One region of the Alcanivorax borkumensis SK2 genome, then DNA from elsewhere that is predicted to be linked to it. Evidence: predicted binding sites of a transcription regulator. Region 1 holds the regulator's gene; each other region holds the start of a gene.

The links. Region 1 encodes sigma-54, which starts transcription at its own class of promoters, with help from an activator protein. Its sites were predicted from a motif close to TGGCACNNNNNTTGCTNT; they were not measured.
Region 2: a site for sigma-54 is predicted at 1,652-1,669, ahead of ABO_RS05720 (circularly permuted type 2 ATP-grasp protein). Genes of this name have one in related genera too.
Region 3: a site for sigma-54 is predicted at 2,650-2,667, ahead of nirB (nitrite reductase large subunit NirB). Genes of this name have one in related genera too.
Region 4: a site for sigma-54 is predicted at 2,680-2,697, ahead of ABO_RS04395 (CmpA/NrtA family ABC transporter substrate-binding protein). Genes of this name have one in related genera too.

What each region holds. Positions count from the first base shown of each region.
Region 1 is NC_008260.1:607,238-612,824, reverse strand. It holds gene lptB (LPS export ABC transporter ATP-binding protein) at 1-368, shown strand, start outside; gene ABO_RS02865 (RNA polymerase factor sigma-54) at 506-1,969, shown strand; gene hpf (ribosome hibernation-promoting factor, HPF/YfiA family) at 2,080-2,379, shown strand; gene ptsN (PTS IIA-like nitrogen regulatory protein PtsN) at 2,395-2,868, shown strand; gene rapZ (RNase adapter RapZ) at 2,975-3,823, shown strand; gene ABO_RS02845 (HPr family phosphocarrier protein) at 3,863-4,132, shown strand; gene ABO_RS02840 (nitrate/nitrite transporter) at 4,271-5,587, shown strand, end outside.
Region 2 is NC_008260.1:1,256,109-1,261,695, forward strand. It holds gene ABO_RS05715 (hypothetical protein) at 1-1,040, shown strand, start outside; gene ABO_RS05720 (circularly permuted type 2 ATP-grasp protein) at 1,734-3,179, shown strand; gene ABO_RS05725 (alpha-E domain-containing protein) at 3,173-4,108, shown strand; gene ABO_RS05730 (transglutaminase family protein) at 4,099-4,896, shown strand; gene ABO_RS05735 (proteasome-type protease) at 4,916-5,587, shown strand, end outside.
Region 3 is NC_008260.1:1,226,448-1,232,034, reverse strand. It holds gene nirD (nitrite reductase small subunit NirD) at 1-76, opposite strand, end outside; gene nirB (nitrite reductase large subunit NirB) at 80-2,611, opposite strand; gene ABO_RS05605 (NarK family nitrate/nitrite MFS transporter) at 2,934-4,403, shown strand; gene ABO_RS05600 (bifunctional protein-serine/threonine kinase/phosphatase) at 4,489-5,587, shown strand, end outside.
Region 4 is NC_008260.1:944,974-950,560, forward strand. It holds gene ABO_RS04380 (DUF2971 domain-containing protein) at 8-823, shown strand; gene ABO_RS04385 (YbfB/YjiJ family MFS transporter) at 1,192-2,346, opposite strand; gene ABO_RS04395 (CmpA/NrtA family ABC transporter substrate-binding protein) at 2,866-4,227, shown strand; gene ABO_RS04400 (ABC transporter permease) at 4,257-5,258, shown strand; gene ABO_RS04405 (ABC transporter ATP-binding protein) at 5,275-5,587, shown strand, end outside.

The DNA of each region.
Region 1 (5,587 bases):
GCCTGCTCAAGGAATTCCACATCGGGCACATCCGCGATTCGCTGGGGATGAGCCTGTCCGGCGGCGAGCGCCGCCGCGCGGAAATCGCCCGAGGCTTGGCCACAGACCCTGACTTCATTCTGCTGGACGAACCTTTTGCTGGCGTTGACCCCATCTCGGTTAACGACATCAAAGGCATCATTCGCCACCTCAAAGAACGCGGCATCGGCGTCTTAATCACCGACCACAATGTACGCGAGACCCTGGATATCTGTGACACCGCTTATATCGTCAGCGCTGGCCACATCATCGCCTCCGGTGACGCGGATATTATCCTTGCCAACCAACAAGTGCGAGACGTCTATCTGGGCGCCGATTTCAGACTATAAGGTCCGCCGCAAATCCTCTCTTCTATTGTGACTTGCGGTCATCCCTAGCACACAGTTTCACCTGGCACAAATATTGCTTAGCGTGTAGATAGACTGCTATCCTGGGTTTTTTGGGGACTAGCAGAATACTGAGCAGTATGAAGCCCACACTACAATTACAAATTGGCCAGCAGCTCACCATGACACCGCAGCTGCAGCAGGCCATTCGCCTCTTGCAGCTATCCACTTTAGACCTGCGCCAGGAAATCCAGCAAGCAGTAGAGAGCAACCCCCTGCTGGAATTGGCAGACGATTTCGGTGACGATGCCCTCCCCGAGCATGACGAAGAACGTCAGGATGAAGAGCTCGACACCGACCGTGATAACGCCCTAGAAGAACTGATACAAGACGAGCCCGAGGTGGAAACCGAATGGGATGACGTCTATTCCGGCCAGAGCACCAGCAACAGCGCCGCACTCCCCGACGATGCCGACGAATGGCAGCAACGACACGCCGTTTCCGGCAACTTACAGGACCACTTGCTCTGGCAGCTAAACCTCACCCCCATGAGCGATGTAGACCGGATAATCGCCATAACGATTATCGAGTCCCTGGACGACCGTGGTTACATCACTGCCCCCCTAAGCGATATCGTCGACATGGTGAATGCCCAGCCAGACCTACTCACCGAAGGAGACGAACTGGAGCACGATGAAGTGCTTGCCGTGCAGCACCGGTTGCAACAGTTCGACCCGGTGGGCGTCGCCAGCGTCAACCTAGCTGACTGCCTCGGCGTCCAGCTGCGCCAACTGCCAGCGGACACCCCATTGCGCGACGAAGCCTCTGCCCTACTGGAACATCTGAACCTACTAGAAAAGCACGATTACACCGCACTGCGCCGCACCCTTCAACTCTCTGAAGAGGTCCTTCTAGAGGCTTTATCCCTACTGCGCACCCTGGACCCAGCCCCCGGTGAGCAAATTGGCGAACCTCAAGTGGACTACGCCGTTCCTGACGTGATCGTCCGCCAACATCAAGGTCGCTGGCAGGTGAGCCTAAACGACGACGTCCTTCCGCGGGTCAACCTGCAACAGCAATACGCGAGCATTGCCCGTACCACCAGCGGTGAAGACGGGCAATATTTGCGCAATTGCGTTCAAGAAGCGAAATGGTTCATCAAGAGCCTGCAAAGCCGCCACGACACTTTGCTCAAGGTGGCCACCCGCATCGTGGACGTGCAACAAGGGTTCTTCGATTATGGCGATGAAGCCATGAAACCCCTGGTTTTGGCGGATATTGCCGATGCTGTTGAAATGCATGAGTCAACCATCAGCCGGGTCACCAATCAGAAATACATGATGACACCACGCGGCGTCTTTGAGCTGAAATATTTCTTTTCCAGTCATGTGGGAACCGACGGCGGCGGTGAGTGTTCCTCCACTGCTATTCGTGCCATTATTAAGAAACTGGTCGCTGCAGAGAATCCCCGCAAGCCACTCAGTGATAACAAGCTGGCGAGCTTGCTCAATGAGCAGGGAATCAATGTAGCGCGCCGGACCGTCGCCAAATACAGAGAAGCGATGAGAATACCGTCTTCTAGCGCCCGTAAACGTTTAGTGTAGAGCGCCAGAACGGACCCAGGAACGCGGGGAAAACCTTGCGAGGCCAGCCTGAAAGGCTGAATAAACAAGGTCTTTATCCCGGGTTTCTCAAACAGGTAAAGGAGCCAGCCATGCAAATTAATATCAGCGGTCATCACCTGGAAATTACCGATGCCTTGCGCACTTATGTGGGAGATAAATTTTCCCGCCTTGAGCGCCATTTCGACCAAATTACCAGCATCCAGGTGATTCTTTCCCCGGAACCCAAAAGCCACAAAGCCGAGTCCACAATTCATATTTCCGGGGCCGATGTCTTTGCCACCGCTGAGGCAGATGACATGTATGCTGCGATCGATAAACTGACGGACAAATTGGATCGTCAGATTCTTAAACACAAAGAAAAAGCCGTCAGCCACAAGCACGGTCACTAACCCAAAGCGACAATTATGCGAGTTCGCGAACTACTGACTCTGGCCCGCACCCATCACGGCGTGCAGGCCAGCAGCAAGAAACAACTGCTTGACCAGGTTGCACAGCTGGCAGCTGCCAGCTGTGGCAGCCTTAATGAGCAGGAAGTCTTCGACGCTCTGGTCGCCCGGGAAAAACTGGGCTCCACGGGCATTGGCGAAGGCATTGCCATTCCTCATTGTCGACTAGGACATTGCCAACAGGCTGTAGGCCTGTTGTTAAAACTAGAAACCCCCATTGATTTCGACGCCGTTGACGGTCAGCCTGTGGATTTGGTGTTTGTATTACTCGTCCCCCAGGACAACCCGGAACAACATCTCAAAACCCTCAGCCATCTGGCCTCCCTGTTCAACGACGAGACTTACCGTACAGAACTGCGACGCAGCATTGACAACCAGCAGCTCTACCAGGCGGCGATAGAATCTGAGGCAGAGTTACGATTGGCATCATGAAGCAACACAGCAGGCTCTCGCGCATTATGCCGCGCATCCAAAACACGTCCTCACCTATCGGTCTTGCGTTCCAATATACTGCGAGCCACCCGCGAGCGGTGCAACCATGAAACTCACCATTATCAGTGGGCGCTCCGGTTCAGGGAAAACCACCGCGCTGCAGGCACTGGAAGATCAAGGCTTTTACTGCGTCGACAACTTGCCAGTCGGCATGCTACCCACCCTGGCAAAACAACTCAGTGAAGGCGACCCCCCAATTGAGCGGGTCGCCGTTGGTATTGATGCTCGCAACCTCCCCGCCCAGTTACTGGCCTTCGACAACATTCTTCACGCACTTAATGAACAGCAGGTTCGCAGCGAAATCATCTACTTAGATGCGGATGATCACACTCTTCTTACTCGCTTCAGCGCTACCCGTCGCCGCCACCCACTGGGCACCGATCAACGCTCTCTGGCCGACGCCATCGGCCATGAACGTGAGCTACTGGCCAACATCCGCCAACGTGCCGACCTAGTCATCGACAGCAGCAACCATGACGTCCACACCCTGCGCAATCTCATGCGTGAACGGGTAGCTCGCCGTGAAGCCACACTGTCATTGCAACTGGAATCCTTTGGCTTCAAGAATGGCCTGCCCACCGATGCCGACCTTGTGTTCGATGTGCGAGTGCTGCCCAATCCTCACTGGCATGCAGACCTGCGTCCTTTCACCGGCAAGGATGACTGCATTATCGAGTTTCTTAGCCAGCACCAGGCCAGTCACGACATGCTCAAAGATATTGGCGATTTCGTTGTGCGCTGGCTACCGGCCTTTGCCAACAGCGACCGCAGCTATGTCACCGTGGCGATCGGTTGCACCGGCGGCCGCCATCGCTCCGTCTTCATCACCGAACAGCTGGCAAAAAATCTGCGCGCAGAAGGCATTGTCCTTCAGGTCCGCCATAGGGAACTCTAACCCAGCAAGCAGCCACCTCCTCCGACCACAAGATGACCGATGATTGAAAAACAACTCGATGTAATCAACAAACTCGGCCTGCATGCCCGCGCTGCCGCCAAAGTAGTCAGCGTGGCATCACGCTACAACAGCAGCATCCTAGTACTGCACAAAACGCAGACCATCGACGCGAAAAGCATCATGGGCTTGCTCATGCTCGGGGCGGCCAAGGGAAGCCGCATCACCTTTCGAGTGGAGGGCGATGATGAACAACAGGCTATGGACGAACTGAAAGACTTGTTCTCTCGCCGTTTTGACGAAGGAGAATAGACGCAGATCAAGGTTTTGTATCGTATACAGGGTTTATATCGATCACTTATTGCGCTCCCGCCTTTGCAGCTGTAACTATCCTAAACAGGCTTGTTAACAAGCCGCCCCCGTCATACAACCATGAGGCAGGGAGGTCCTATGGTTGCAGAAGGAATGGCACGTGCGGAGCAACGCCGCGCGCTAGTCTTCTCGACCTTTGCGTTCACCCTCTGTTTTGCAGTATGGACAATGCTGTCCATACTCGGGTTACAGATTAAGGATGAACTGAACCTCACCGATACCCAGCTGGGCCTGCTCATGGCAACCCCAGTGCTTACCGGCTCCATCAGCCGATTATTTCTTGGTTACCTAACCGATCGTTTTGGCGGCCGCAAGGTGTTCAGTCTGCTGATGCTGCTCACTGGCGTCTTTGTCTTCCTGCTGTCTCTGGCCAACACCTACTGGTTACTACTGCTCGGTGCGCTGGGCGTTGGCCTAGCCGGTGGCTCCTTTATTGTTGGGGTGGCTTACACTTCCGCCTGGTATCCCCCCGAGAAACAAGGTACCGCGCTGGGCATCTTCGGGGCCGGCAATGTGGGCTCGGCAATCACTAGCCTGTGCGCGCCCTCCCTGCTACTGGCCTTGGGCTGGACCGGTACCGCCCAGCTTTACGCGGTAGTTATCGCCGCCAGCGGGATATTTTTTCTGCTGTTCGCCCGCACTGACCCCCTAAGCCAGCAGCGTGCTGCCAACCCGGTCTCTCTTAAAGAGCAATTTGCTCCGCTTGGCGAACTACGAGTATGGCGCTTTTCCCTCTATTACTTCTTTGTGTTTGGTGGTTTCGTCGCTCTAGCGCTGTGGCTGCCTCACTATCTGGTGGAAGTCTACGGCTTGAGCATTACTGTCGCAGGTGTTGTGGCCGCCCTGTACACCATTCCCGCCTCACTATTCCGGATTCTCGGAGGCTGGCTGTCCGACCGCTACGGGGCCCGAAAAGTGATGTACTGGACCCTAGTCGTGTCAGTGCTGTGCTGCTTCCTGCTCAGCTACCCACCCACCGACTACGTCATTGATGGCGTCAACGGAAAATTACGCTTCTCCATGGCCATGGGACTGATCGGCTTTATTCCCCTAACTATGGTATTGGGCTTTTTCATGTCCCTGGGTAAAGCGGCAGTGTTCAAACACATCCCGGCCTACTACCCCAACAATGTGGGTACCGTGGGCGGCCTGGTGGGCATGGTCGGCGGGCTCGGCGGCTTCCTGCTGCCCCTCACCTTCGGCATGCTCAACGATGTCATTGGCATCTGGCAAAGCAGCTTCATGCTGCTGTTCCTAGTCTCGGCCTTTGCGCTACTGTGGATGCATTACTCCATTCTGCGCGCCAACAGAATAGAACTGGGCGAAGATATACAAAGCCGCGACCTGCCCGAGCTCTCTACCCCAAAAGCATTCGTACTGGATGACTGGCGTCCG
Region 2 (5,587 bases), 650 kb from region 1:
GAATGCTGGTGGATGATCCTGATGCGGGCATTCTTTCTGCCATACCGTTAGAGCAGTTCAGCAATGAATACCGTGAAGTTAACCGTCTGTTGCCCGTTTGGCGGGTGGCACTAGAGCGTGAGGACGGATTAACACTGTACTTGGATACGGAGCAGCAGCGGCTAGCCAGTGCGGCTACCTGGGGTCGGCGACAAGCGCTCAAGGCATTTTCTTGGTTCCATAGCTGGCACTGGTTGCCGCACGCCGCGCGTACTCCCGTGGTGCTGCTGTTTTCCGTTCCCTTGCTATTGATGTCACTGGGGGGGCTGATACTGCTCGTTCGGCGCTGGCGCCATTTAAACAAGGGCAATGGCGTGCGTCGTTGGCATCGCTGGTTGACTCTGGTCGGTGGGCTCTCTTTGTTTGGCTTTGCCAGCAGTGGTGTACATGTGGCGATTGATAAATTGAATCCGCCGCAATGGATAGATTTTCGGGATGACACGCTAATAGCAGTATCTTCATTGGCGACGAATCCGCTGATGCTAATGGATCGTGCAGTGGCGGTACGGCCGGTGCAAGTGGGTGACGACGTGTTGTGGCAATTCCAACAACAGGGTGAGAACGGCGTGACGGCACTGCAGTATGTTAATGCCGTGAAGGGCGAGAAGGTGACCGGTGCCGATGAAGCCTATGCGAAGAAACTGGTAGAGCGCTTTGTGGGTGAGTCCGTTGAGGTCCGAGACACAGAGCTACTTACGAAATTTCGTTTTGATTATCCTAGTGTCTACAAGCGTTTACCGGTGCGCAAGTTGTCGTTGGTGAATCAGCCGCAGCTGGCCATGCTGGTGGAAACTCGCAGTGGCCATATGGCTAACGAAGTCACTCCTTCTTCCATTCTACGTGCACTGCATTTCATCAATTTACATAAGTACCATTTCGTGGGCCGCCTAGGCCTATCCCCCCCGCAGCGAGATGCCGTAATGGTGGTTCTGGTGTTGCTGATCCTTGCCGCACTGGTGTCCGGTATGCTGCTAGCTTGGAGGAGATTGGGCAAAGGTTAAGCGCGTTGGCTGGCGACCAGCTTATCGCTATTGCAGCACGTTTAACCTGTGCCAGTGTGGCCACCCAGTCCCTGGGCCGTTTCTTCGGCCCGGGAGCAATTTCGCGCTACTTTTGAGTAGCGCGACACCTCTTGTGCCTCTTGGGCAAAGCTACTCTGCCGAAGGGGGTGGCTATCGACAATGCGGGAGTGTTCGCTATGCAGCACGCTCACGCTACCGGTGCTGAGTCAGATCCCGTTCCGTTGTTACTGTTTGCGTGATCACCATTGTGTGTCTTGCACGCTCGCTGATATCTCCCTGTCATGGCGTTGATGTAGTGTGGTTCCTTGAATTTTCGGTTCAACTCGCCGTTTCCTGTACCGCGGCAGGGATTATCTTGTTCCTAGCAATTTTGATGGAGCAGGGCAGGGCGTTGCCTCCTAGCCACAGCCAGGCCTTAAGCGAGTTCGAAGGGGTATAGAGCCCGCATCAATCACTTCGCCACCAGCCTGGTAATGGTGATGATGGTGGCCAGAATAGTGCATTAAAGCCATGTGTTTTTTTGCTTTGCACTTTATTGGCCCTTGGTAAGCCTCTGTGGTGATTTTTTACAGGCTAATGGGGGCATGTTTTGGCACAGGACTTGCTGCTTTATGCATTAGCAATACAAAAAGGACGATGCTTTTAGCGTGCTTCATTAACAGGGACGATGCCATGCGTTCATTACAGTTGCCGGCAGTGCCCGGTTTCGATGAGATGATAGCGCCGGGCGGTGAGGTGCGACCTCACTACACGAGCTACCATGATTGGTTGCTCCGACAGGACCGAAGCTTACTGCTACGTAAGCGCAAGGAAGCAGAGCTGCAGTTTCATCGTGTTGGGATTACGTTCAATGTTTACGGCGAGGAGAGCGGCACCGAACGACTTATCCCGTTTGATACCCTGCCGCGTGTCTTACCTGCCAGTGAGTGGAGTTTGTTGGAACGCGGTGCTATTCAGCGTGTTCAGGCACTGAATCTATTCCTGCATGATATTTACCACGACCAGAATATTATTCGCGACGGGCGTATTCCCGCAGAGCAGATTTTTGGTAATGCCCAATATCAGCCCTGTATGCAGGATGTTGACCTCCCCAATCAGGTCTATTCGCAAATCAGCGGGGTCGATCTTATTCGGGATGGTGAAGGATCTTGGTTTGTATTGGAGGACAACCTACGTACCCCTTCGGGGGTAAGCTACATGATTGAAAACCGGCGCATGATGATGCGCCTTTTTCCTGAATTGTTCGCCGGGCAGAGCGTGGCGCCAGTTGAGCACTACCCAGCATTGTTGCTGGAGACATTGCAGCAAAGCGCCACTCACAGCCATCCCTGCGTTGTGTTACTTACCCCGGGGCAGTTTAACAGTGCTTATTTTGAGCATGCCTTTTTGGCCCAGCAGATGGGTATCGAATTGGTAGAAGGCGCTGATCTGTTTGTAAAGAATGGTTATGTCTATATGCGGACTACCGCGGGCCCGCAGAAGGTGGACGTGATTTATCGGCGTATCGATGATGCGTTTCTTGATCCACTCGCGTTCCGTTCGGATTCCATGCTCGGCGTTCCCGGATTGATCTCGGTTTACCGTCAGGGGAACGTGGTGCTGGCCAATGCGGTGGGTACCGGAGTGGGCGATGACAAATCTATCTATCCCTATGTGCCGGATATGATTCGATTCTATCTTGATGAGGAACCGATTCTCTCCAATGTCCCTACTTGGCAATGCCGAAAACAGGACGATCTGAAGGTAGTGTTGGAAAAATTACCGGAACTGGTTGTTAAAGAGGTTCATGGCGCCGGTGGTTACGGGATGTTGGTGGGGCCAGCAGCCAGTCAAACAGAAATTGAATCGTTTCGAGCGCGGCTGTTAGCGGATCCCGATAATTACATTGCACAACCCACTTTGTCATTGTCTACATGCCCGGTGTTTGTTGACGAAGGTATTGCCCCTCGACACATTGACCTGCGACCTTTTGTGCTCAGCAGTAACGAACCCCGAGTCGTACCCGGTGGGCTGACACGGGTTGCGCTTAAGCCCGGTTCCTTGGTTGTTAATTCCTCACAGGGTGGTGGTACCAAGGATACTTGGGTTTTGGAGAGCGGGGAGGACAGCACATGCTGAGTCGTACGGCATCCGACCTATACTGGCTATCACGTGACGTCGAACGGGCAGAAAATACCGCCCGGGTGCTGGACGTGGTGTGGAATCTGTCACTGATTCGTTACGCGGTCGATACCCAGCAGGAAATTACGGCGCCATTGTCCATTACCGGTACCTGGGATGACTATAGCGCCCGTTATGGCAAGGTAACCACGAATAATGTGCTGTACTTTTTTACCCTTGACCCTGACAGCCCAGCCAGCATTTATTCCTGTCTTCGCCAGGCCCGAGCCAGTGCTCATGCGGTGCGAGGAAAAATCACTTCAGAAATGTGGGAAAGCGTTAACGGTACTTGGCTAGAGCTCAAGGAAATCAGTCAAACCGGGCTGCAGAATTATGGCGAAACCGCTTTCTTTGAGTGGGTGAAAAATCGATCACACCTGTTCCGTGGGGCTACCTATGGCACCCTGATGAGAAGCGATACTTTTCGTTTTTTACGCTTGGGGACCTTTATTGAAAGGGCGGATAACACCGCTCGTATTCTCGATGTTAAACACCGGGAAGAAGAATCGGAGAGTGACTCCACGGTGGATTATTACCGTTGGCATGCCTTGCTACGTTCATTGGGAGGGTACGAAGCTTTTCGCGAAATGTTTAGTGAAACTATTAATGCCGAGCGCGTTGCCGAGTTGTTGATTCTCAGGCCGGAAGTTCCCCGGTCGTTGTTATCGTGTCTGCAAATGTTGTGTGAGCTTCTGCCTGCCATTGAAGGAGAGGCGGGACTTGAGGCTAAACGCTTAGCTGCTGTGCAACTTGCTCGTCTTCAATATGGCGACATGGGGCATATTCTTGAGATTGGACTGCATAACTACCTGACTGATTTCTTGCGCCGGATTAATGAACTGGCTGACACCATTCAGAGTGAATACCTGGAGCTGGTATGGAATTAACAATACGACATAGCACGGAATATCGTTATTCGGAACGGGTTAAGCACAGTACCCAGTACCTGCGGCTGACCCCCAGACCTTCGCTACGACAAAAAGTGCTGAACTGGACAATGGACTTGCCTGAACATGCGGAGAAAGTATCCGATGGGTATAACAATATCCTCCACGTGCTTACTCTGGATAGGCCCCACCAGGCTATTAATCTGACGGTACATGGACAGGTTGAGATTACGGATGAGGATAGCGAAGATGCCGATCAGCGCCTTTCTCCGCTGGTCTTTACACGTAATACCTCGTTGACAAAGGCGGATGATTGTCTGGAAGAGCTAGCTCACCGATATGATGGCATGTCAGCGGAGCGCCATTTGGAAAATCTGAGCGAAGCAATACTTAGTGGCATGCCTTTTACACCAGGGGCAACACACGTAGGAAGCCGTGCCAGTGACGCCTGGAGCTTGCAGAAAGGGGTGTGCCAGGATCATACCCACGTATTTTTGGCGTGTTGCCGTGCACTGGGAATGCCTGCGCGTTACGTTAGCGGTTATCTGTATAGTCGCGATTCAGAGCATGTGGCTAGCCATGCATGGGCTGAAGTTTGGCATGATGACAGTTGGCATACCTTCGATGTTACCAATCAAACCTGTTTGCCGCGCCAGCATTTGAAACTGGCGGTGGGCATGGATTACCTAGATGCTTGTCCTGTTCGTGGCGTCCGCTTCGGGGGTGGGGTAGAGTCGCTCGAAGCTGTGGCATGGGTTAGCGAGACCGTGCCTTCACAATCTCAGTGATGACACGGAGTAGCTCGGCATGACGTATTGTGTGGCCATGGGACTGGAGCAGGGGTTGGTCTTTGCGGCTGATTCACGAACCAATGCCGGAGTAGATCAGATCGCTACCTACCGTAAACTTCACAAGTTTGAAGTAGCAGGCGAGCGCGCTGTTGTGATACTCAGCGCGGGCAATCTGGCAACGACTCAGAGTGTGATCAGCCTGCTTAATATGCGTTTGGGTAGTGATCGGCCTAATCTTCATGGCGTGTCTTCCATGTATGATGTTGCCAGTGTGGTGGGCAGCACGTGCCGGGAAGTGATTATGCGTGATTCTGGGCAAAGCCAAAGCAGCGTAAATTTTGGCAGCAGTTTCATTGTTGGAGGCCAAATACAAGGCGAAGCTCCACGCCTTTTTCTTGTTTATCCGGAAGGCAATTTTATTGAGAGCACTCGGGATACTCCCTATTTCCAGATTGGTGAAACCAAGTATGGCAAGCCAATCTTGGACCGTGTGGTGGACTATTCGCTTTCGCTAAAAGATGCAGCAAAATGTGCACTTATTAGCTTGGATTCTACTATCCGTTCTAACTTATCGGTTGGCTTACCCCTTGATGTGTTGCTCTACCAGAAAGACAGCCTCAGCCTGAATAATCACCACAATGTTACGGAGAACGATGCGAATTTTCGCGCCCTGGGTGAGGCATGGTCG
Region 3 (5,587 bases), 620 kb from region 1:
CTCCCACTCCGGTGCCGGGCAACACATCGTCGACGCTGCAGATTGTTTTCCATTCAACCGCTACTGCATTGTTCATGGCTTACGCCTCCTCAACCAGCTCGATACGTTCATGCTCGTAGGCGGGACGTCGCTGGCCACGTTCACGCACGTAGGTCAGGTTGTCATCCGCTTCAGCGGTATCATTGATAAAGTGATTGAAACGTTTCACCGCTTCGGGATTTTCGATGGTGGACTTCCACTCACACTGGTATGTCTCGATCACGTGTTGCATCTGTGCTTCAAGCTCATCGCCCATGCCCAAGGAATCGTTGAGGATCACGTCTTTCAGGTAATCCAACCCGCCTTCTAAGTTTTCCAGCCAGACACTGGTGCGCTGCAAACGATCCGCTGTTTTGATGTAGAACATCAAGAAACGATCAATGGTTTTAATCAGCTGTTCATCGGTGAGATCGGAGGCAAACAGATCCGCATGGCGCGGGCGCATACCCCCGTTACCGCACACATACAGGTTCCAGCCTTTCTCCGTGGCAATTACGCCCACGTCTTTGCTCTGAGCTTCTGCACATTCGCGGGTACAGCCACTCACCGCCATTTTGATCTTGTGCGGGCTACGCAGGCCTTTGTAGCGGTCCTCCACTTGAATAGCGGTGCCCACGGAATCTTTCACCCCATAACGACACCAGGTAGAGCCCACACAGGACTTCACCGTGCGCAGGGATTTACCGTAGGCGTGCCCAGTTTCAAAACCGGCATCGACCAAAATCTTCCAGATTTCCGGCAGCTGCTCCACACGGGCACCGAACAAGTCCACCCGCTGGCCACCCGTAATCTTGGTATAGAGATCGTATTGCTTGGCCACCTCGCCCAGCACAATCAGTTTGTCCGGCGTGATTTCACCGCCGGCCACCCGGGGCACAATGGAATACGTGCCGTCGCGCTGCATGTTGCCAAGGAAGTAATCATTGGTGTCCTGCAGGCCAGCATGGGGTTTGTTGAGCACCCAGTCGTTCCAGCAGGAAGCCAGCACGTTGGCCACGGTCGGTTTACAGATGTCACAACCATCGCCGCTACCATGGGCTTCCAGAAAGGCATCAAAAGTGGTGATCTGGCCGACGCGTACCAGGTGATAGATTTCTTGACGGGAATACGGAAAGTGTTCGCAGAGATGGTTGTTCACTTCCACACCGCGTTTTTCCAGCTCACTATCCAGCACCTGTTTCACCAGCGCGGAGCAACCCCCACAGGTAGCCGATGCCTTGGTGCAAGCTTTCAAGTCACCCACGGTCTGGGCGCCATCGTCGATGGCCGCACACAGGTCGCCCTTGGAGACGTTATTACAGGAACAAATCTGCGCCGAATCGGGCAATGCATCGGCGCCCAGCAGAGGCGCGCCGTCCGACACCGGTGCCACCAGGGCCGCCGGATCACCGGGCAAGTCCATTTCATTCAGGCAAAGTTGCAACAAGTTACCGTAATCGGCAGCATCACCCACCAACACCGCACCCAACAGTTTCTTGCCACACGCGCTGATCACCGCTTTTTTGTAGATACCCGCGGTTTGATCCATAAACACGGTACTGCGGCAGCCCGGCGTGCTGCCGTGAGCATCTCCGATGGATGCCACATCCACGCCCATCAGCTTCAGCTTGGTGCTCATGTCCGCACCGGCAAACTGCTTTTCTGCTTTTCCTATCAGATGTTCTGCGGCCACTTCTGCCATCTGGTAACCCGGCGCCACCAGCCCGAAAATGCGCCCTTCCCATAGCGCCACTTCACCGATCGCATAAATATGCTCGTCGGAAGTGACACATTGGTTATTGACCACAATGCCGCCGCGCTCGCCGATGGCCAGCTCACAAGCCCTGCCCAATTCGTCCTGAGGACGGATCCCGGCGGAGAAAACAATGACATCGGTTTCCAAATACTTGTCGTCACCGAAGTTCATTCGATGAGTGCAGGTTTCACCGTCGACAATATCTTGTGTACCGGTGCTAGTGTGCACGGTGACACCCAGCTCCTGAATCTTGTCTTTCAGCAAGCCGCCGCCAAAATCATCCACTTGCACCGCCATCAGCCGGGGAGCGAATTCCACCACATGCGTTTCAAGCCCCAAGTCATGAAGCGCCTTAGCCGCTTCTAAACCCAGCAACCCTCCACCGACCACGGCGCCCACCTTGCCGTTCTTGCTGGCAGCAATCATGGCATCCAGGTCATCAATGGTGCGGTACACAAAGCAGTTGTCGCGGTCGTTGCCGGGAATCGGCGGGATGAAAGGATAGGAGCCGGTGGCCAGCACGACCTTGTCGTAAGGCAGGGTTTCACCCGTATTGGTGGTGACCGTTTTGCCCGCGCGATCAATCGCGTTGACCTTGGTGTTAAGTTTCAGCGTGATGCCGTGCTCTTCGAAAAACCCTTCCGGCACTAGCGACAGGTCGTCGGCGGTCTTGCCGGAAAAATAACTGGTCAGCCCTACTCGGTCATAGGCCGGCAGCGGCTCGGCACACAGTACCGTAATATCAAAGTGCTCTCGGCCACCCAGGGCTACCAGAGACTCTAGATAACGTTGTCCGACCATCCCGTGGCCGATCAGAAGAAGTTGTTGCTTTGCCATAAGGCTCACCCTCGCGGTGCGTAACTGACACCACCACTACAGCAAGCCTTATGCCAACTAACTAACCCATTGAAATAAATAAGGTTATTTCCTTTTTTATCAAGTAATAACAAAAGCCCTGCTTTCTTTTAATGCGCCGGTGCACGAGAAAAAGGCACTTTCTTGTGCACCGTATTGACCCAAAAACGCTCCCCTTTTGCGCACATATTTTCTAATCGCCTCTCTCTACCAAGAAATACTCTATTAAAAACATGAACTTAATCACATGGCACAGGAGTTGCTCAGGCTCTCTTATCGTTAATCGCCCATGCATGGAGATTTCATGAGCGCTCAAAACCTGAATCTATTGAACCTGTCCCAGCCTCGTATACGGTTACTGCACCTAAGCTGGGTTGCCTTCTTTATTACCTTTGTGGTGTGGTTTTCCCACGCCCCATTAATGGGGCACCTTCGCGAGGCTTTCGACTTGAGCGCGGAACAGGTCAAAGCATTGTTGATCCTTAACGTGGCATTGACCATCCCGGCCCGGGTGGTTATTGGCTCCCTGGTCGATCGCTTCGGGCCACGCCGGGTGTTTGGTCTGCTGCTGATACTGGCGGCCTTCCCCTGCTGGGCATTCGCCCTATCCACTACCTTTGAACAACTGGCCGTTACACGTTTGCTTATGGGCTTTGTTGGCGCTGGCTTTGTGGTCGGCATTCGCCTGATTAGTGAATGGTTTCCTGCCCGGGAAGTCGGCCTAGCAGAAGGCGTTTATGGCGGCTGGGGTAACTTTGGTTCTGCAGCAGCAGCGATTACTTTACCAACCATCGCCATGCTTTTTGGGGGCGAAAACGGCTGGCGCTGGGCCGTTGCCAGCACCGGTGCGGTAGCAATGCTATACGGTATCTTTTTCCTGTGGTTCGCCCGCAATACTCCCGCTGGCTCCTCCTACTTCAAACCCAAGAAAGCCAGCGCTCTTGAAGTCAGCACGCGAAAAGATCTGTTCTTTTATCTCTTGATGAGCCTGCCACTTTATATTGCCCTGCTGGTTATTGTCTGGCGCCTTGGGCCAACCAATCTTGATCTGTTCGGGGGGACTACCCAAATTCTACTGGCGGCGTTGATTATCAGCCTTGCGATTGTGCAGTTAGGCCAAGCCTGGCGCGTGAATCGCGACCACTTGAAAGAAGGCGTTGCCGAGCACGATCGCTACAGTTTCAAACAAGTGGCCATTCTCGACCTGTCTTACATGGTGACATTTGGCTCTGAACTAGCGGTGGTTTCCATGCTGCCGCTTTTCTTCAGTGATACGTTCAGCTTGTCTGCGGTTACCGCTGGCCTGCTGGCATCCGGTTATGCGTTCATGAATCTGGTTGCACGGCCCGGCGGCGGCTGGGTATCGGACAAATTCGGCCGCAAAAAGTCTTTGGCCATCCTGTTGTGCGGGTTGATGGTAGGTTATGGCCTGATGAGCCAGATCTCCGGCACCTGGCCCATCGCCCTAGCCGTTATTGCCACCATGTGCTGTTCCTTCTTCGTTCAAGCTGGCGAAGGCGCGGTCTTCGCCACCGTACCGTTAATTAAACGTCGCCTCACCGGCCAAATTGCCGGCATGGTAGGCGCCTATGGCAATGCGGGTGCGGTGATTTTCCTTACCGTGCTGACCTTCGTGGAACCGTCTACTTTCTTTCTGGTCATTGCCGCCAGTGCCGCCGTTGCCTTGGCCGCCGTACAATTCCTAGATGAACCCAAAGGTCACATTGCAGAAATTGATGAAAAAGGCGAAGTGCAGCTCATCAAAGTGAGTTGATGACACCCTTTGAGTCCGGGCACGCGGGAACTCCTGTTTGCTCGGACCACCGCTCACAACACGCTATCGGTATAGGAGCACAAGAATGGAAGTGTCCACCGGCCCCGCTGGCAACGCCGACACCATGGTCGAACCCGAGTTGCACCCCCGCGTACGGATCGGGCAATTCAGTGACAGCGGCCCCAAGCTGCACAACCAAGATGCCTTGGCTATGCAGGTACCGGAAGGGTCACTGCTGCGCACCAAAGGCATTGTCGCAGCCCTGGCAGACGGCCTATCCAGTGCCGGTGCCGCTCGAGAGGCAGCAGAGTCCTGCGTGCTGGGTTTTATCAATGATTACTACGCCACTCCATCGTTATGGAGCGTACCGCGCTCTGCGCAACGTGTACTGGAAGCCCTGAACCGTTGGTTATGTCGCCAGACACTGGCTGGCGACAGCCATCTCTGTACACTTTCTTTGCTGATTTTACGCTCGCGCACCGCGCACATTTTTCAGGTTGGCGATTCCCGCGTATGGCGCATGCGTCACAACAGGCTAGAATGCCTGACTCGCGATCACAGCCGCCGAATCGGCGCAAACCGGCAAGTGCTCACCCGCGCCATGGGAGGAGATACTCGTCTGGACGTGGACTACAGCAGTGTAGATTTACAGGTGGGCGATATTTATCTCTTGTCCAGCGATGGTTTACACGGTTTCTTGGCCCGTTCACGGATGCAAAACATTTTGCGCGAAACCAACCAACCAGAACTTGCTGCCAAAACGTTGGTGCAAGCTGCGTTGGCTAACGGCAGCGACGATAACGTAAGCTGTCAGGTAATACATGTTGACGGGCTACCGGACGCCAGCGCCGATGAAGCGCTGAAACAACGTGGTAGCCTGCCACTCCCCCCTCCGCTTTCCCCCGGCATTAAAATTGACGGCTTTACAGTAAAGCGTGAGCTTTACGCCAGCGTACGCAGCCACCTTTATCTGGTGGAAGATAAGAAAGGCAACGCCTCGGTACTGAAAACACCATCGATCAATCTGGAAGATGATCGTGATGCACTGGAACGCTTCGTCATGGAAGGCTGGGTGGGTAACCGGCTACGCAACCCGCATTTATTACACGCCTTGCCGCTACCCGAAAATACGTCCTGCCTTTACCAACACCTGGAATTTATCGACGGTGTGACACTGCAACAGT
Region 4 (5,587 bases), 340 kb from region 1:
GGATTTCATGATCCTATACAAGTACATGTCATTCGGTGCCGCGCGCAAGGTTATAGAAACCTTGTCACTAGGATTTTCATGCCTTGAAGACTTGAATGACCCTTTTGAATGCACAGCCTTTGGTTTTAAAGACAATGATGAGGCTGCTGTAAGCGCGAAAATTGCCACGGGTGCTTGTAGAAACCGTTTCTCAAAAAAATACGGTGTCTTATCTTTGACTCGTCAACCTTTAAATGCGCTTATGTGGTCACATTATGGTGATTCTCACCAAGGGGTAGTTCTTGGTTTTGATTGTGATGCGGCCGGGTTTTCAGATCTGCAAAGCAACGTAATTCCAAGCCAGTATGGAGAGATGATCTACTCAGCTACGAAGCCGCATAAGGATCTGGCTGTAATTAGCGAGCATGAGCTAATGGATATAGGTGGCAGCCTTCGCTTTGATTCAAGTGCGTTCAATCTAATGAAGAGAGCTTTTCTATATAAATCTCTTGAGTGGGCATACGAAGAAGAAGTCCGTGTCGTTAAAAATATAGAAAATCTTCCCTTCAGTTACCATACCGGTGGTGGGCGTTACAGGGAATGGAATAAGGTGACGGTATTTGGCCGACCTTTATACTGCTTCTCAGTGCCAGGGATCTCGCTTAAAGAAATTTATTTGGGTAGGCATATATATAGAAATGTTACCAAGAGAGCCTCTGTTACCGATGAAGAATTGAGAGGTGTGCTTCAGTCCTGGGGGAGAAAAGATATCAAGATGATGCAATGTGAACCAGATGTTAACTCCTGGAGCCTCGTTGCAAAACCATCTATCAATAAAAGCTAACTAGTGGATGTTGCCGGACGTTCCTACGCTGCGCTCCGGCACGCCGCAAAGCCAGGCGTTAAATAAGCGCAGGAAGAAATTGAAATCGAGTTATTGGGCTATACGGATGAGTTACTGCAGGTCGATAACCCGCAAAGCCCCCGAAGTCACGATATCTAGCTTCGCTATCTGAGCTGAGGGCTATAGCGCATTTTCTATTGGCTTTTGCCGACGAGATTGAAATCGAAGGGAACCAATTTGGACACGAGCATTTCGAATTCGGTCCCAGGATAACCCAGTGTTGGTTGTTTTAAGTCCTGATACCGCGTGGGGAGCACCGCTAACAGCTGAAAGCCACCTTTTCTGTCAGTGCGTTCCTGCGCCAAACCCTAAAACCGTTCCTTTCCCAGTGGCATCAACAGCACCGCTGCGCCTATCAACGCCACTGCTGCGCCGATCAACCCGGGCGAAAAACTCCCTCTGCTTTCCAGTAACCATGCCGTGACTACTGGCCCCAGTATCTGCCCGACCCCATAGCAGGCGGTTAATGCGCCTAGGGCGGCGCTGGCGGCGTGGGGGGCCAGTTGGCGGGCGCAGTACATGCTTAGGGCGACCACGGCGGTAAAGGTGCCGCCTACCAGCAGGCCACTGGTGACCAGCCCGGCCAGACCGGGGAGCCAGGCGGGAGCACTCACGCCTACGGCCTGCACTACCAGCGCCATCATCAAGGCATTGCGCTCGCTTGTGTGGCTGGCCAGTTTGCCCCACAGCAGGTTGGCGGGAACGGCAGCCAGGCCCACGGCAAGCCAAGTATAGAAGGCGGCGCTGTCCAGCCCAGGCAGTTGTTGTTTGGCGATCACCGGCAGGTAGGTGGTGCTGGTGATGTAGCCGAACCCGGCGAGAGAATAACTGGCAATAAGGAAGCCCAGAGCTTTGCGGTTTACCGGTACCCGGGTATGGGCATGTTCACTGGCGTGGGGCAGGGCGGGAATCACACGCAGAAACGCCATGAAGACAAGTGCCAGCGCGCCGCAGGAAAACCACATAAAGGGATAGCGGCCTTGCAGGAACTCAACCAATGCTACGGTGAGGGCGGCGATGCTGATGCCCAAGCCAATGCCGGCGTAATGGATATTGCCTAACCGGGCGCGCAGGTGATTGGGCAAGGCGCCAAGCACCAGGGCAGAGCCGTTGACCATGATGATGGCGCTGGCGATGCCGGCCAAGAAGCGGTTGATTGCCCAAGGAAGAAACGTCTCGCTGAGACCCATCAATAGGCTGCTAACCACACTCACCCACAGTGCGACCCAGAAGGCGCTACGTGCCCGGTGAGAGGGGACGGCCATGGCAAGCATGGCACCCAGCAGGTAACCGCCGTAGTTCACCGCCGCTAGATAGCCGCCACTCACCGCCGTTAGCGCTGTGTCAGCAATCATGCCGGGCAGGGCAGGGGTAAAGAGAAAGCGGCCAATGCCCAGGGCAATGACCAAACTGAGGGCGCCGGCCAGGGCAATGCGCAGGGCGTCGTTGTCGTGTTGGGCCATAAGGGCTCGGTCTAAATTAATGATGGATGGCTGCGGTCATGTGCCGGGCAGCCTAGCAGGTCGGCGCTTGTTGCTCTGCACCTTTCAGATGATGTTCATTATTTCTCTCAGTGATAATGGGCCTTTGGTCGCAAGCGGTGCGCATTTTTTTCACCATACTGGCGCAAAAGCGGGTTTTGTGGGGGGTGATCGGCTATGCAGCACAACAGTGATGCATTTTGGTGAGAACGAAATGATTCACAATAGTGCTGTTTGTGCAATTTATGGGCGTGGCCATCGTTTCTGTAGACAGCATTAATCGTTAAGTTATTGAAAGTATTGTGTTTTCAAAGTTGGCACAGCAATTGCCTTAGTGGGTACATCACAGCAACAGTGTTGTGACCCAAATACTTCTTCGTGATCAATGGCGATCACGATCAGATTCGAGCAAAGGCGCTCATGGCATCCGGTCAACGATGACAGGATTCTCTGAGCGCTTTTTTTATGCCAGCGCGATAGCAGGCAAATGAGGGAAGACGGATGAAAAAGTTTATTCGCATAGCAATTACTGCACTGACGGTGGGGCTCTCGGCCAACGCCATGGCGGAAGATTCTGTGGGCTGGCCGGAAAAGGCTGATCTGAAGTTTGGCTTCATCAAGCTGACCGACATGGCGCCGCTCGCTGTGGCCTACGAGAAAGGGTTTTTTGAAGAAGAAGGTTTGTTTGTGACCTTAGAGGCCCAGGCCAACTGGAAAGTCCTGCTAGACCGGGTGATTGACGGTCAGCTGGATGGGGCGCACATGCTGGCAGGCCAGCCGCTGGGGGCGACTATTGGCTACGGCACCGAAGCGCACATTGTTACGGCGTTTAGCATGGACTTAAACGGTAATGGCATCACCGTTTCCAATGCGGTGTGGGAGGAAATGAAGAAGAGCATCCCGGTGGAGAATGGCAAACCGGTGCATCCGATCAAGGCGGATGCACTCAAGCCGGTGGTGGAAAAGTACAAAGCTGAGGGCAAGTCTTTCAACATGGGCATGGTGTTCCCGGTATCCACTCACAACTACGAGCTGCGTTACTGGCTGGCCGCCGGTGGCCTCAACCCGGGTTTCTACGCCCCACACAAGGGCGACACCAGTGGCCAGCTGCAGGCTGACGTATTGCTGTCGGTTACCCCGCCACCACAAATGCCGGCCACCTTGGAAGCGGGCACCATTTACGGTTACTGCGTGGGTGAGCCTTGGAATCAGCAAGCTGTATTCAAAGGTATCGGTGTGCCGGTAATTACTGATTACGAAATCTGGAAGAACAACCCGGAAAAAGTGTTCGGTGTGAGTAAGGGTTGGGCAGACAAGTATCCCAACACCCATATCCGTGTAGTGAAAGCGATGATTCGTGCGGCCAAGTGGCTGGATGAGAACGACAATGCCAACCGCCCGGAAGCAGTGAAGATCCTGTCTCAGCCTAACTATGTGGGGGCGGATTATGACGTGATCGCCAACTCAATGACCGGGACCTTTGAATATGAGAAAGGTGATAAGCGTGAAGTGCCGGACTTCAATGTGTTCTTCCGCTACAACGCTACCTATCCATTCTACTCCGATGCCATCTGGTACCTGACGCAGATGCGTCGCTGGGGCCAAATCAGCGAATCCAAACCGGATAGCTGGTACATGGATATCGCCAAGCAAGTGTATCGCCCGGACATCTATGCCCAGGCGGCTAAGGCGCTGATTGCTGAAGGCAAGATCTCTGCGGATGAGTTTCCTGACTTCGCCACCGAAGACGGCTTTAAAGCACCGCAAAAAGGCTTTATCGACAACATCACTTACGACGGCCGCAAACCTAATGCGTACCTGAAGAAGTTTCCGATTGGTCTGAAAGAGGGCGACGCGCTTTAACAGCGTGTCTCCTTCAAGGAGAAGCAATCATGGTGACCCTGACTTTCCCAACTTGGATGGAACCCTACCGTGCGCTGGCTACCGGCAAGATGTCCGGTGAGCAGTGGCAGGCGTTGCTGCGCCAGTTGATCTGGCCGGTGATGGGCATTGCCGCCTTTCTGTTGCTCTGGCAGCTGGCGGCCCAACGTATCGACACGTCGTTGGGGCAATTCCCGGGGCCAGCGGATGTTTGGCAGCAGGCAGGGTCTCTGGTGGATGAACATCAGGCGTCCCGAGCGAAGGAAGAGGCGTTTCACGAACGCCAGGAAAAATACATTGCTTCGCGTCTGCAGCAGCAGCCGGACTGGGAGCCGGTCCAACGGAATTACACGGGGGCGCCGACCTTCTTTGATCAGATTGGCACCAGCTTGATCACGGTGATGAGTGGCTTCTTGCTGGCATCATTGATTGCGATTCCTCTCGGTATCGTCATTGGTTTGAGCAGCACTGCGTATGCGGCTATGAATCCGCTGATTCAGTTGTTCAAACCGGTGTCACCGTTGGCATGGTTGCCCCTGGTCACCATGGTGGTGAGCGCGTTGTATGTGACCGACGACCCGATGGTGGCTAAGTCGTTCCTGACGTCCATGTTCACAGTGTCTCTATGTTGTCTGTGGCCAACGCTGATGAACACCTCCGTGGGGGTGACGTCTGTGAGCCAGGATCTGACCAACGTCTCTTTGGTGCTGCGGCTGAATGCGCTGAGCCATATACGCAAGATTGTACTGCCTTCTGCACTGCCAATGATGTTCACCGGTTTGCGCCTGAGCTTGGGGATCGCCTGGATGGTGCTGATCGCTGCCGAGATGCTGGCGCAGAATCCGGGGCTGGGGAAATTTGTTTGGGATGAATTTCAGAACGGTAGTTCTCAATCTCTCGGCCGAATTATGGTTGCCGTTATCGTAATTGGTCTGATCGGTTTTCTGCTGGATCGCTTAATGCTCATGCTGCAACGCGCTCTGGTGTGGGACAAATCTTCCGTACAGCGCTAAGCACAGGGAAAACGACATGAAAGCATTACTGGAACTCTCCAACGTTGGTATGAAATTCGATACGCCCAAGGGCCAGTTCGAAGCCCTGAAAGAGGTGAACCTTAAAATTGATTCCGGCGAATTTGTTTCTCTGATTGGTCACTCCGGATGTGGTAAATCCACCGTGCTCAACATCGTCGCGGGCCTGCTACAGGCCACCGATGGCGGTGTCATTCTCGACAACCATGAGGTGACCGAGCCAGGCCCGGAACGGGCCGTAGTATTCCAGAACCATTCGCTGCTGCCCTGGCTCACCTCGTTCGAAAATGTCGAGCTGGCGGTCAAGCAGG